Regions from separate parts of the Brevibacillus sp. FSL L8-0520 genome, predicted to be linked through region 2. Evidence: a T-box and tRNA genes for the amino acid it is inferred to sense, from the RefSeq annotation. Region 2 holds a T-box; the other holds one or more tRNA genes.
The links. A T-box is a leader RNA that pairs with one kind of tRNA and senses whether it is charged. The one in region 2 lies ahead of serS (serine--tRNA ligase), so its partner is inferred to be a tRNA-Ser.
Positions count from the first base shown of each region.

Region 1: it has a tRNA-Ser gene. The T-box ahead of serS (serine--tRNA ligase) is inferred to sense a tRNA for this amino acid. The anticodon was not compared.

Region 1 is NZ_CP150171.1:2,105,557-2,111,328, forward strand. It holds gene gabT (4-aminobutyrate--2-oxoglutarate transaminase) at 1-1,059, shown strand, start outside; gene NSQ24_RS10495 (aldehyde dehydrogenase family protein) at 1,141-2,559, shown strand; tRNA gene NSQ24_RS10500 (tRNA-Ser) at 2,716-2,804, shown strand; gene NSQ24_RS10505 (DUF3817 domain-containing protein) at 2,907-3,215, opposite strand; gene NSQ24_RS10510 (acyl-CoA synthetase) at 3,783-5,357, shown strand; gene NSQ24_RS10515 (hypothetical protein) at 5,433-5,576, opposite strand; gene NSQ24_RS10520 (exo-beta-N-acetylmuramidase NamZ domain-containing protein) at 5,669-5,772, opposite strand, start outside.
Region 2 is NZ_CP150171.1:27,836-33,607, forward strand. It holds gene guaB (IMP dehydrogenase) at 1-288, shown strand, start outside; gene NSQ24_RS00115 (D-alanyl-D-alanine carboxypeptidase family protein) at 466-1,785, shown strand; gene pdxS (pyridoxal 5'-phosphate synthase lyase subunit PdxS) at 1,887-2,771, shown strand; gene pdxT (pyridoxal 5'-phosphate synthase glutaminase subunit PdxT) at 2,780-3,358, shown strand; T-box leader at 3,474-3,699, shown strand; gene serS (serine--tRNA ligase) at 3,762-5,042, shown strand; gene NSQ24_RS00135 (hypothetical protein) at 5,273-5,428, shown strand; gene aceB (malate synthase A) at 5,491-5,772, shown strand, end outside.

The DNA.
Region 1 (5,772 bases), 2.1 Mb from region 2:
TACGTCAAACTGGCCGAGACTTTGAACAGAATCACGCCAGGGACGCATGCAAAGAAAACATTCTTCCTTAACAGCGGTGCGGAAGCTGTGGAAAATGCGGTCAAAATCGCCAGAAAGTACACGGGGCGAAAAGCGATTATTTCGTTTGAACGCGGCTTCCATGGCCGTACCTTGCTGGCGATGTCACTTACGAGCAAAGTGCGTCCGTACAAATACCAGTTCGGCCCGTTTGCTCCCGATGTGTATAAGATGAGCTATCCGTACTACTACCGTGCAACGCCGGGAACGACTCCGGAAGAATGCGACGAACAAGTGCTGAGACGCTTCGAAGACTTCTTCCTGGGTGAAGTGCCTGCGGATGAAGTCGCGGCCGTCATTATGGAGCCAGTTCAGGGCGAGGGCGGATTCGTGGTACCGTCCAAGCGTTTTGTCCAAGGGGTAAAAGCAATCTGCGAGAAGCACGGCATCCTGTTCATCGCCGATGAAGTCCAGACGGGTTTTGGCCGCACAGGCAAAATGTTTGCGATGGAGCATTTCGGCGTAGAGCCTGATTTGATTGTCATGTCCAAATCGCTTGGGGCCGGGCTGCCGATCAGTGCAGTTACTGGCCGGGCCGAGATCATGGATGCTCCCAATCCAGGGGAGATCGGCGGAACATATGGAGGCAGTCCGCTCGGGTGTATCGCCGCTCTGAAGGTGATCGAAATGATGGAGCAGGAAGGCTTCATGGACAGAGCCAACCAGATCGGAACCAGGATTTTGCAGTGCTTCGAAGGCTTCAAGCAACGCTTTGAACAGGTAGGAGATGCGCGTGGCATTGGAGCGATGTGTGCTATCGAAATCGTCAAAGACAAATCAGGCAAAGAGCCAGACAAGGAATTGACGGCAAAAATTGCGCAAGCCTGCTGCCAGCGCGGGTTGGTCGTACTCACGGCCGGTCTTTACAGCAATGTCATCCGGATTCTCTCTCCGCTCGTGATTGACGACGAACAATTGGAGGAAGGTTTGGGTGTGATGGAGAAAGTGTTAGAGGAACTGTGTACGCCTTCACAAGCATAAAGGAATGGCTAGAATAGCGCGGACTGAAAGACGTATATCGGGAAAACTCATAGGAGAGTCGATGAGAGGGAGGCTGGATGGATGAAAAAAGCGTGCTACATTGGCGGGCAGTGGGTGGAGGCCAAAAACTACGCGCCGCTCTACGCTCCCTACAGCGGGGAACAGATAGCGGAAATCGCGCAGGCGGACGCCGAACTGGTAGAAAAGGCGATTTCCGCAGCTCAGGAGGCTTCGGTGGTAATGCGGCGCATGCCTGCTTATCAGCGTGCGGCTATTCTGGAGAAAATTTCATTCATCATGGACGAACGGCTGGAGGAGGCTGCCAAAATCATTGCGCTGGAGGCAGGCAAGCCGATCAAAACCGCTCGCGGCGAAGTGATCCGTACAATACAGACTTACAAATTCGCTGCGGAGGAAGCAAAAAGGATTCACGGCGAAACACTGCCGCTGGATGCCGCCATCGGAGGAGAAGGGCGCCTTGCATACACCGTGCGTGAGCCTTTGGGCGTGATTGGCGCGATCACTCCTTTCAATTTCCCGATGAATCTGGTCGCCCATAAAGTTGGTCCGGCATTGGCTGCAGGGAACACCGTCGTGCTCAAGCCGGCATCCCAGACGCCTCTCTCCGCATATTTTCTGGCGGAGGTTGCCGAGCAGGCCGGAGTGCCAGCGGGAGCACTAAATGTTGTGACCGGCAGCGGAGCAACAGTAGGCGATCTCCTCGTGACAGACCCGAGGGTGAAAGCACTGACCTTTACCGGCAGCCCGGCTGTCGGCATCGACATCCGCAATCGGGCCGGACTCAAGCGGGTTACGTTGGAGCTGGGCTCCAATTCTGCCGTCATCATCGATAAAGGGGTAAATCTCGACGAGGTCATCCCGCGCTGTATTTTTGGCGCATTTGCGTACTCCGGACAGGTATGCATCTCCGTACAGCGGATTTATGTGGTCAGGGATGAATACGAGACATTCGTGGAGCGCTTTGTGGCGGAGACCAAAAAGCTGGTCGGCGGCGACTCTCTGTCCGAGGAAGCAGACTACTCCGCGATGATTTCTCCGAAGGAAACGGATCGGGCCTTGGCCTGGATCGAGGAAGCCAGGGAGAGAGGCGCCAGGGTAGAATGCGGAGGAAAAGCAGATGGACGGGTGCTGCAGCCTACCGTATTGACAGGAGTTCCGGCAGACGCCAAACTGTCTTGCCAGGAGGTATTCGGACCGGTCGTCCTGATCAATCCGGTGGACTCTGTAGAGGAGGCGATTGAGTTCGTAAACGATTCTCGTTTCGGCCTTCAAGCCGGACTCTACACGCAAAACCTGTCACTCGCATTGAAAGCGGCAGATGAGCTGCATGTTGGCGGCGTCATGATTAACGATATCCCGACCTTCCGCGTCGACCATATGCCTTACGGCGGTGTCAAGGAAAGCGGCATGGGCCGGGAAGGAATCAAATACGCGATCGAAGAGCTAACGGAGTTAAAGCTGGTTGTCGTGAAGCGATAGGTTTCAGGAAGAGAAAGCTGCTGTCAAAGGCAATTGACAGCTGTTTTGAGGCCGGTACAGGAAACGAGCTTCCCCGTTTGGAGGAAGCTCGTTTTTGTAAAAAACGGTTGCTTTCAGTGGAATGAGTATGTTATAGTATAACTTGTTCAACCATGCGGAGGGATACCGAAGTGGTCATAACGGGGCGGTCTTGAAAACCGTTAGGCGGCAACGTCACGGGGGTTCGAATCCCTCTCCCTCCGCCATAAGAAAGCACTGCGAACAGGTCTTGCACCTGTTTTTTCTTTTTTTCAGATACCCCATCTATTCAAAAACGCTTGACGGGAGAAGGTCGTCAAGCGTTTCCTTTATGATCGCTTCATGGAAGCTTCTTCTTTTTTCAATTGTGCATCGAGAACAAAATTTCCAAACGGGATCAAAGACGCGACAAACGCGCCGAGCGCCCGCAGGATCGACCACCGGTTTGCGAAAAAGACATGGGCGAGTGCCAGCATGAACAATACGAAAAACACGCCATGCAAGGAACCGGCAATCGTCACAGCTTTTGGCATCTCCAGAAAATATTTCAGTGGCATGGCAATTCCAAGCAGGACGAGGTACGAAATTCCTTCGATGAGGCCGATAAAACGAAGACGGCCAAGGGGCGTTTTTAGCAAGGGGAACACCTCCAGTGAGTAAAGAACCAGTCTCCACTTATTCTATCGAGTTAAAGGGCATGTATCAATGGAACATAGGCAATTTTGAAATTTTTGCGATACATTTATGGCAAAAACCAAAACTTTCTTCCGTAGCCATCGACTTCATATCGCATGGTATGTACCCTTTGATATATTCTGTAGGTAAGCACTCAGACTAAACTTCTTGGGGGCTGCGGCGACTTACTAATGCAGATCGGGTCGCCGCATTTTTTTTGATTGGAGTAGGCAGGTTAACGGACCGGATTGAAACCATGCAAATATGGAAAGCGGGAGTTGTCGCGCTCGGGCAAAAAGAATTTGTCCAAGGTGCGGCTTGTTTCCGTTTACTAATATATCCCGGTTGAGTATATACTCGAATATATACTATACTATAGATACAACCTCATAACCTTGAGTTCTTCTCCCTGACTGATTTCGAGTCAGGGGTTTTTTACATTGCATGGATATATCGGGAAAGAATAATGATTCTATTTTTCTGAATATTCGTTGTATAATAGAGGCAGGAAAAATGACGGAGGGATGTCCATGAAAGAAATTAAGCGGGCGAGAAGGAATACGCTGGGAGATATTTTGCGCAGAAGCCGAGGCAGATTTCCGCAGAAGATTGCATTGCGCTTTGGGAACGAGGCGCTTACATACGAACAACTGGACATCCTGGCCAATCAGGCAGCGCATATGATTTTGGCGTCTGGACTGCAAAAGGGAGACAGGGCAGCTGTGCTCTCCCGCAATTCAATGGATTTTGTCATTCTCAACTTTGCCCTCGCCAGGGCGGGAGTGATTATGGTCCCGATCAATTACATGCTGAACGCTGACGACGTGGCCTTTATTCTGGGACATGCCGATGTGAAAGCGATCTTTGCCTCCCAGGAATTCCATCCAGTCGCCGACGAGGCGATTCGCCGATCAGGCTGTTCTCCGGTCCTGAGATGCTCGATCTCCGAAAAAACAGAGCAGGCAAATGACTGGGGCCATTTCCGTACGCAGCTCGCCCAATCGAGTACAGAGGAGCCGGAGCTGGAACTGGAGGATGACGATGTTGTGCATATTCTCTACACCAGCGGGACGGAATCCAGGCCAAAAGGAGTCATGCTGACGCATAAGAGTGTGCTGACAGAATACGTCAGTACGATTATCGACGGTGGAATGACCGAAGACGATGTCGCTATCCACGCTCTCCCGCTTTTCCATAGCGCCCAGCTGCATTGCTTCCTGGGGCCGTACGTCTACCTCGGTGCGAGCGGAATTATTTTGGAGCAGGCACAGCCTGCGCTCCTGCTGAAAACTGTCGAGGAGTACAAGGCGACACAGCTCTTTTGCCCCCCGACCGTCTGGATCGCCCTGCTCCGTTCTCCTGAATTTGCGGAGCGGGACTTGTCTTCATTAAAAAAATGCTACTACGGAGCAGCAATCATGCCTGTCGAAATCTTGAAAGAGCTGGGGCGGAGGCTCCCGAACGCGCAGTTCTGGAATTTTTACGGCCAAACAGAGGTAGCCCCGCTCGCTACTGTCCTAAAGCCCGCGGATCAAATCCGCAAAGCTGGCTCCGCCGGCAGACCGTCTCTGAATGTGGAAACGAGGATTGTCGACGATTCCGGCCAGGATGTGCCCCGCGGTACGGTGGGGGAGATCGTACACCGAACCAGCCATGCTATGCTGGGGTACTTCCGCGATGAAGAAAAAACGTCCGCAGCCTTTCAGGGAGGCTGGTTCCACAGCGGTGACCTCGGCGTCATGGACGAGGAAGGATATATTACTGTCGTTGACCGAAAAAAGGATATGATCAAATCGGGTGGAGAAAACGTCGCAAGCAGGGAGGTAGAAGAGGTGATCTACCAGCACCCGCTTGTTTCTGAAGTAGCCGTGATCGGAATCCCTGATCCATACTGGATCGAGGCGGTCGCCGCAGTCGTCGTTCCCAAAGCGGGAGAAGCCTTGACTGCCAAAGAGCTGCTTGACTTTTGCAAAGCCAGACTGTCTGCGTTTAAAGCTCCGAAGCATATCGTCCTGGCAGAAAACCTCCCGCGCAATCCAAGCGGAAAAATACTAAAACGGGAACTGCGGGCAAAGTACGAGAGTCTGGCCTCGCAGCAGAGCTAAAAAAGGCAGCCTTGTCAAAACGGATAAAGAATGCGAAAAAACCGCTTGATCGATCAGGCGGTTTTTCCCATGATTTTACGGTTCTACTTTCAGGCCTTCGAGCCAATCAGCGTAGCAGGAACTGCAAAGCAGCTCGTTCTTTTCCTCTGTCCCTTGAAAGAACGTGATGAGATGTGCCGTTTCGGATTCGTGCTCACAATAGTAGCAGGTGTAGCTCACCAGATGTTCCTCCCCATGTAGATGATCGTCAATGATATTGTTGCCGGAATAAAAACAACCAACTCACGAATGAGTTGGTTGTCGAGTCGCCATTATTTCACAGTGGCTACTGTGGATTTCTCTGCATGGATTGTTTCAAAGCGGTAACCATGTTCTTTGAGGAACTGGATTACGGCTGGAAGGGACTTGGCCGTTG
Region 2 (5,772 bases):
ATCGGTGCGATGAAAGCCGGCAGCAAGGATCGCTACTTCCAGGAAAACGCGCAAAAGCTCGTTCCTGAGGGTATCGAAGGCCGCGTACCTTACAAAGGACCATTGGCCGATGTCGTCTATCAACTGATCGGTGGCCTCCGCGCAGGTATGGGCTACTGTGGTACGAAAAACATTCAGGAGCTCATCGACAATTCCCGGTTCATCCGGATTACCGGAGCTGGTTTGCGCGAGAGTCATCCGCACGATGTTCAAATTACAAAAGAAGCGCCAAACTACTCTATTTCGTAGGACTATCGAATCAAAAACCCCTTTCCGTTTGCGAAAGGGGTTTTTTTCTAGCCATTCCTACCGGGAAACTAGTGGAAACAAGCTTCAAGTGGGGTTGCTTTCTATGGTACACTTACAAATGTGTGTCCGTGCCTTTAGTGGCCAAGACCGACAGAAGTGGGAGGGTGAGAGATTCAAATGAAACCGAGAACATGGACGAAGCGATTGACGGGTCTGTTCCTTTCTGTCGCTGTTTTTATCACTGCGTGGGGTTCCATGACAGCAAATGCAGGAGCTGCCCCGCAGGCTGACTTGCAGTTGGTTGCCAGTTCGGCGATTTTAGTGGAGGTTTCTACAGGTAAGGTATTATATAGCCTCAACCCTGACCAACCACTGCCACCTGCCAGCATGAGTAAAATGATGACGGAGTATCTGGTCAATGAAGCGGTAAAACAAAAAAAGATTACCTGGGACGAGAAAGTTCCGGTAAGTGAATATGCGTTTTTTATTGCTAAAATGTCAGATTCGTCGGGTGTTTACTTAAATTTGGGCGAATCACATACCGTAAAAGAACTGTATAAGGCAATGGCGGTGTTGTCAGCAAATGATGCAACTGTCTTGCTGGCTGAAAAAATAGCAGGCAGTGAACAAAACTTTGTAGCTATGATGAATAAAAAAGCCCAAGAACTGGGGATGAAGAACACAAAGTTTCTAACTTCAACAGGATTGCCGGCTGATGAATTAGGTCCCTACTCCATTCAAAGCGACCAAAAAGAAAACCTGATGTCTGCACGGGATTCGGCTATTTTGGCTAGAGCGTTGATCCGGGACTTCCCAGAAGCACTGGAAATAGCAAAAATTCCTCGTTTAACATTCCGGGCAGGTATGCCAAATGAAATAAAAAAGGCAAACTACAACTGGATGCTTCCCGGCCTTCCCAACTATTATGAAGGTGTAGACGGTTTAAAGACAGGGTATACTGCCGCTGCGGGTTATTGCTTTACAGGTACAGCAGTACGAGACAATATGCGTGTCATCAGTGTTGTAATGGGAGCTGGGGGTAAAAACGCAGAAATAACCAAGCGTTTTGTCGAAACGAAAAAACTGCTTGATTACGGCTTCAGCAACTTCAAGCTAACCAAACAACTCGACAAAGGCGTGCCAATCAAGGGGTATGAAACCGCTCCTGTGAAAAACGGCGTGGAGCTGACTGTGCCGGCAGTTACAAGCAATGCGGTAATGACTCTGACAAAAATCGGGTCAGAGAGCAAATTCACCCCAACCGTCACGTTCCAGGAGCTCACTGCTCCATTGAAAAAAGATCAGGTAATCGGAAAGGTAGCCTTTGTAGAAGAGGGAACAAAAGAAACCGACTACCTGCAGCCAGAGGACATGGCCAAGGCTGGAGTCGACCTCGTAGCTGGACAAGAAGTCGAGGAAGGCAGCTGGATCCGCCTGTTCTTCCGCAGCATCATCCAGTTCTTTAGCAATATTTTCAGCAGCTTAACCGGCAAATAAGGTTGTACCCAAAATCAAACTTGGATTACAATGGTGAATATTAAGACAGCCATTACAATGTGATGCAGGCATTACAAGACAATTGGGTAGGGGGCTTAGAAATGGTACAAGTAGGAACTTCCCGCGTTAAAAGAGGTATGGCGGAAATGCAAAAAGGCGGCGTCATCATGGACGTTGTCAATGCGGAACAGGCAAAAATTGCAGAAGCAGCCGGCGCTGTTGCCGTTATGGCACTGGAGCGCGTACCGTCTGATATTCGTGCAGCAGGCGGGGTAGCCCGGATGGCTGATCTGGGTATCGTGGAAGAAGTATTGAATGCTGTATCGATTCCGGTTATGGCAAAAGCTCGGATCGGACATTTCGTCGAAGCTCGCGTTCTCGAATCCATGGGTGTTGACTATCTCGACGAGAGCGAAGTCCTGACTCCTGCTGATGACATGTACCATATCAATAAAAAAGAATTCACTGTCCCGTTTGTCTGTGGCGCACGCGACCTCGGCGAAGCTCTTCGCCGCATCGGTGAAGGCGCGTCCATGATCCGTACCAAAGGTGAGCCAGGTACAGGAAACATCGTGGAAGCTGTTCGTCACATGCGCACCATGCAGTCGCAAATTCGCAAAGTGCAAAGCATGTCCTACGATGAATTGATGGCAGAAGCGAAAAACCTCGGTGCTCCTTACGATCTGCTGGAATACGTACACAAAAACGGCAAGCTGCCAGTGGTCAACTTCGCAGCAGGCGGTGTAGCGACCCCTTCCGATGCGGCTCTGATGATGCAGCTCGGCGCTGATGGCGTATTCGTAGGTTCCGGTATTTTCAAATCGGAAAATCCGGAGAAATTTGCTCGCGCGATCGTAGAAGCAACCACACACTACACTGACTATGAACTGATTGCCCGCGTCTCCAAAGGACTGGGTACAGCTATGCCGGGTCTGGAAATCTCCAAGCTGCGTGAAGCAGACCGCATGCAAGAGCGCGGATGGTAAGGTGACCGATCATGAAAATTGGCGTTCTTTCCTTGCAGGGAGCTGTCGCTGAGCATATCCGCATGCTGGAGGCAGCAGGTGCGACAGCAGTCGCAGTTAAAAAAGTGGACGAGCTTGAAGATCTGGACGGATTGGTCATTCCCGGCGGAGAGAGCACGACCATCAGCAAGCTGATGCATAAATACGGTTTTATCGAAGCGCTGCGCGAGTTTGGCCAAGCCAGAAAACCGATATTCGGTACATGTGCGGGAGCGATTTTGCTCGCCAAACGCATAAACGGCCAAGACGACTGCCATCTCGGATTGATGGATATCAAGGTGGAGCGCAATGCCTTTGGCCGCCAAAAGGAAAGCTTTGAAGTCGAGCTTCCTGTCGCAGGAGTAGCGGCGGATTATCCAGCCGTTTTCATCCGCGCGCCGTATATCATGGAAGTAGGCGAAGCCGGTCAGGTACTTGCCAAGTATGAAGAAAAGATCGTGGCTGCTCGGCAAGGACATTATTTGGCGGCAGCATTCCATCCGGAGTTGACGGAGGATGCACGGTTGCATCAATACTTCGTCGACATGGTGAAGGAATACCGCGGCTGATTGTCCGTAAAAGATGCATGTCCAAAACCGGTACCGATAATGGTGCCGGTTTTTTTCACGATCTTTACACAGGTATAGAACCTGTAGTACAGTTAACAATAGAAGATAACAAACAAGGAACGCGATGAAGAGACTAGTACTTTGCAAGCGCTTGGCCCAGAGAGTCGGTGGCAGGTGAAAACCGACCCAGTCTGCAAGGGAATCCATCTCTGAGTGGCAAAGGATCAACTTTGCCCGGCACCGCCCCGTTACGGCGGATTCAAGCGGGTATATGCCGGGAAACGGAAGCAGGCATATATCAACAAGGGTGGCAACGCGGGTTACCAACACTCGTCCCTTACCATAGGGGACGGGTGTTTTTTCATTGCGTGCAAGAAGAATCAACGATGTTGGAGGGGTATCTATGTTAGACGTAAAAGTGTTGCGCAACGATTTAGACGGAGTAAGACGCCGTTTGGCGGATCGCAATGAGGATATTTCTGCACTGGATCAGTTTGCCGAGGTGGATGAAAAGCGCCGCCAGTTGATCCAGGAAGCGGAAGGCTTGAAGAACAAACGAAATACTGTATCCGAACAGGTAGCGGTATTGAAGCGCAACAAAGAGAACGCTGACCATCTGATCGCAGAGATGAAGGAAGTAAGCGACCGAATCAAGGTGCTGGACGAAGAACTGCGCCAGCTCGATGAACAGCTTGAGCAAATTCTGCTGAGCTTGCCCAACCTTCCTCATGAGAGCGTTCCGGTAGGCACGTCGGAGGATGACAACGTCGTTGCCTGGACGTGGGGCGAGCCAAGAAAGTTTTCTTTTGAGCCCAAACCGCACTGGGAGCTTGGTCAAGAACTGGGCATCATCGACTTCGAAACAGCGGCAAAGGTGACCGGCAGCCGATTTGTTTTCTACAAAGGACTGGGTGCCCGTCTGGAGCGCGCGCTGATGAACTTTATGCTCGATCTGCATACGACGGAGCACGGCTATGAAGAGCTTCTGCCGCCGTATATCGTGAACCGGACAAGCATGACGGGAACAGGTCAATTGCCAAAATTCGAGGAAGACGCATTCAAGCTGGAAGGACCAGATTACTTCCTGATCCCGACAGCAGAGGTGCCGGTAACCAACATGCACCGCGACGAGATCATGGATGGTGCAGAGCTGCCTCGCTACTATGCGGCATACAGCGCTTGTTTCCGTTCGGAAGCGGGATCGGCAGGCCGCGATACGCGCGGACTGATTCGCCAGCATCAATTCAACAAGGTCGAGATGGTGAAGTTCGTCAAGCCGGAAGATTCCTATGAGGAACTGGAAAAGCTGGTGAAAAATGCGGAGAAGATCCTGCAGCTGCTCGGTCTGCCTTACCGTGTCATGAGCATGTGCACCGGCGACCTCGGGTTTACAGCGGCGAAAAAGTACGACCTGGAAGTGTGGATTCCGAGCTACAATACGTACCGGGAGATCTCGTCCTGTTCCAACTTTGAGGATTTCCAGGCGCGTCGGGCCAACATTCGTTTCCGCCGCGACAGCAAATCGAAGCCGGAGTTCGTGCACACATTGAATGGATCGGGACTGGCGATTGGCCGGACAGTTGCCGCGCTGATGGAGAACTATCAGCAGGAGGACGGCACCATCCTGATTCCGGAAGTGCTTCGTCCATATATGGGTGGTCTGGAGAAAATCGCTCCCAAATAATGCAGATCAAAATGATTTCTGGCTATCTAGAAAAGCAGTTTTCTGTTCTAATACAGAAAGCTGCTTTTTTGTCTGCAAAAACAAAGAGTTAAATGAGTGGCGGAATTTTTAGAAAATGTGTTGCACAACAGAAATGACTGTTATATAATAACTTCAAACATTACGAATATTGTATTAATACAGTTGATGGGAGGAGTTAACGATGAATTGTTATCGTTGTGAAGGAAACGGTGAGCAGAATTGTCCCCAGTGCGGCGGCGCCGGGCGCGATGATCACGGGTCAGCATGCCATCACTGCCATGGTGACGGATGTATCTCCTGCAGTCATTGCAGTGGAAGCGGGCTATTGGATTAAAGCCATTTTTTTTGAACCTACTGTACTATAATACACAAAGATTAATTTACCTGTATTATAACGTTTCCTGCACAAGGAGAGGAGGAGATCATATTGACTGCGATTCAAACCAATCAGTACCCGGCAGATGTTTTGATTACAGGCGAAATGCCGCCGCAGTACGCCGATATACTTACGCCGGAAGCGATCTCGTTTCTGATCAAGCTGGAGAGCGCCTTTGGCGGCAGGAGGAGTGAGCTCTTGGAGCTGCGCAGAAAGAAGCAGGAGTTCATCGACTCAGGGCAGCTTCCCGATTTTTTGCCTGAAACAGCCCATATTCGCAACGGCGATTGGAAAGTGAACGATTTGCCGACCGATCTCCAGGACCGGAGAGTG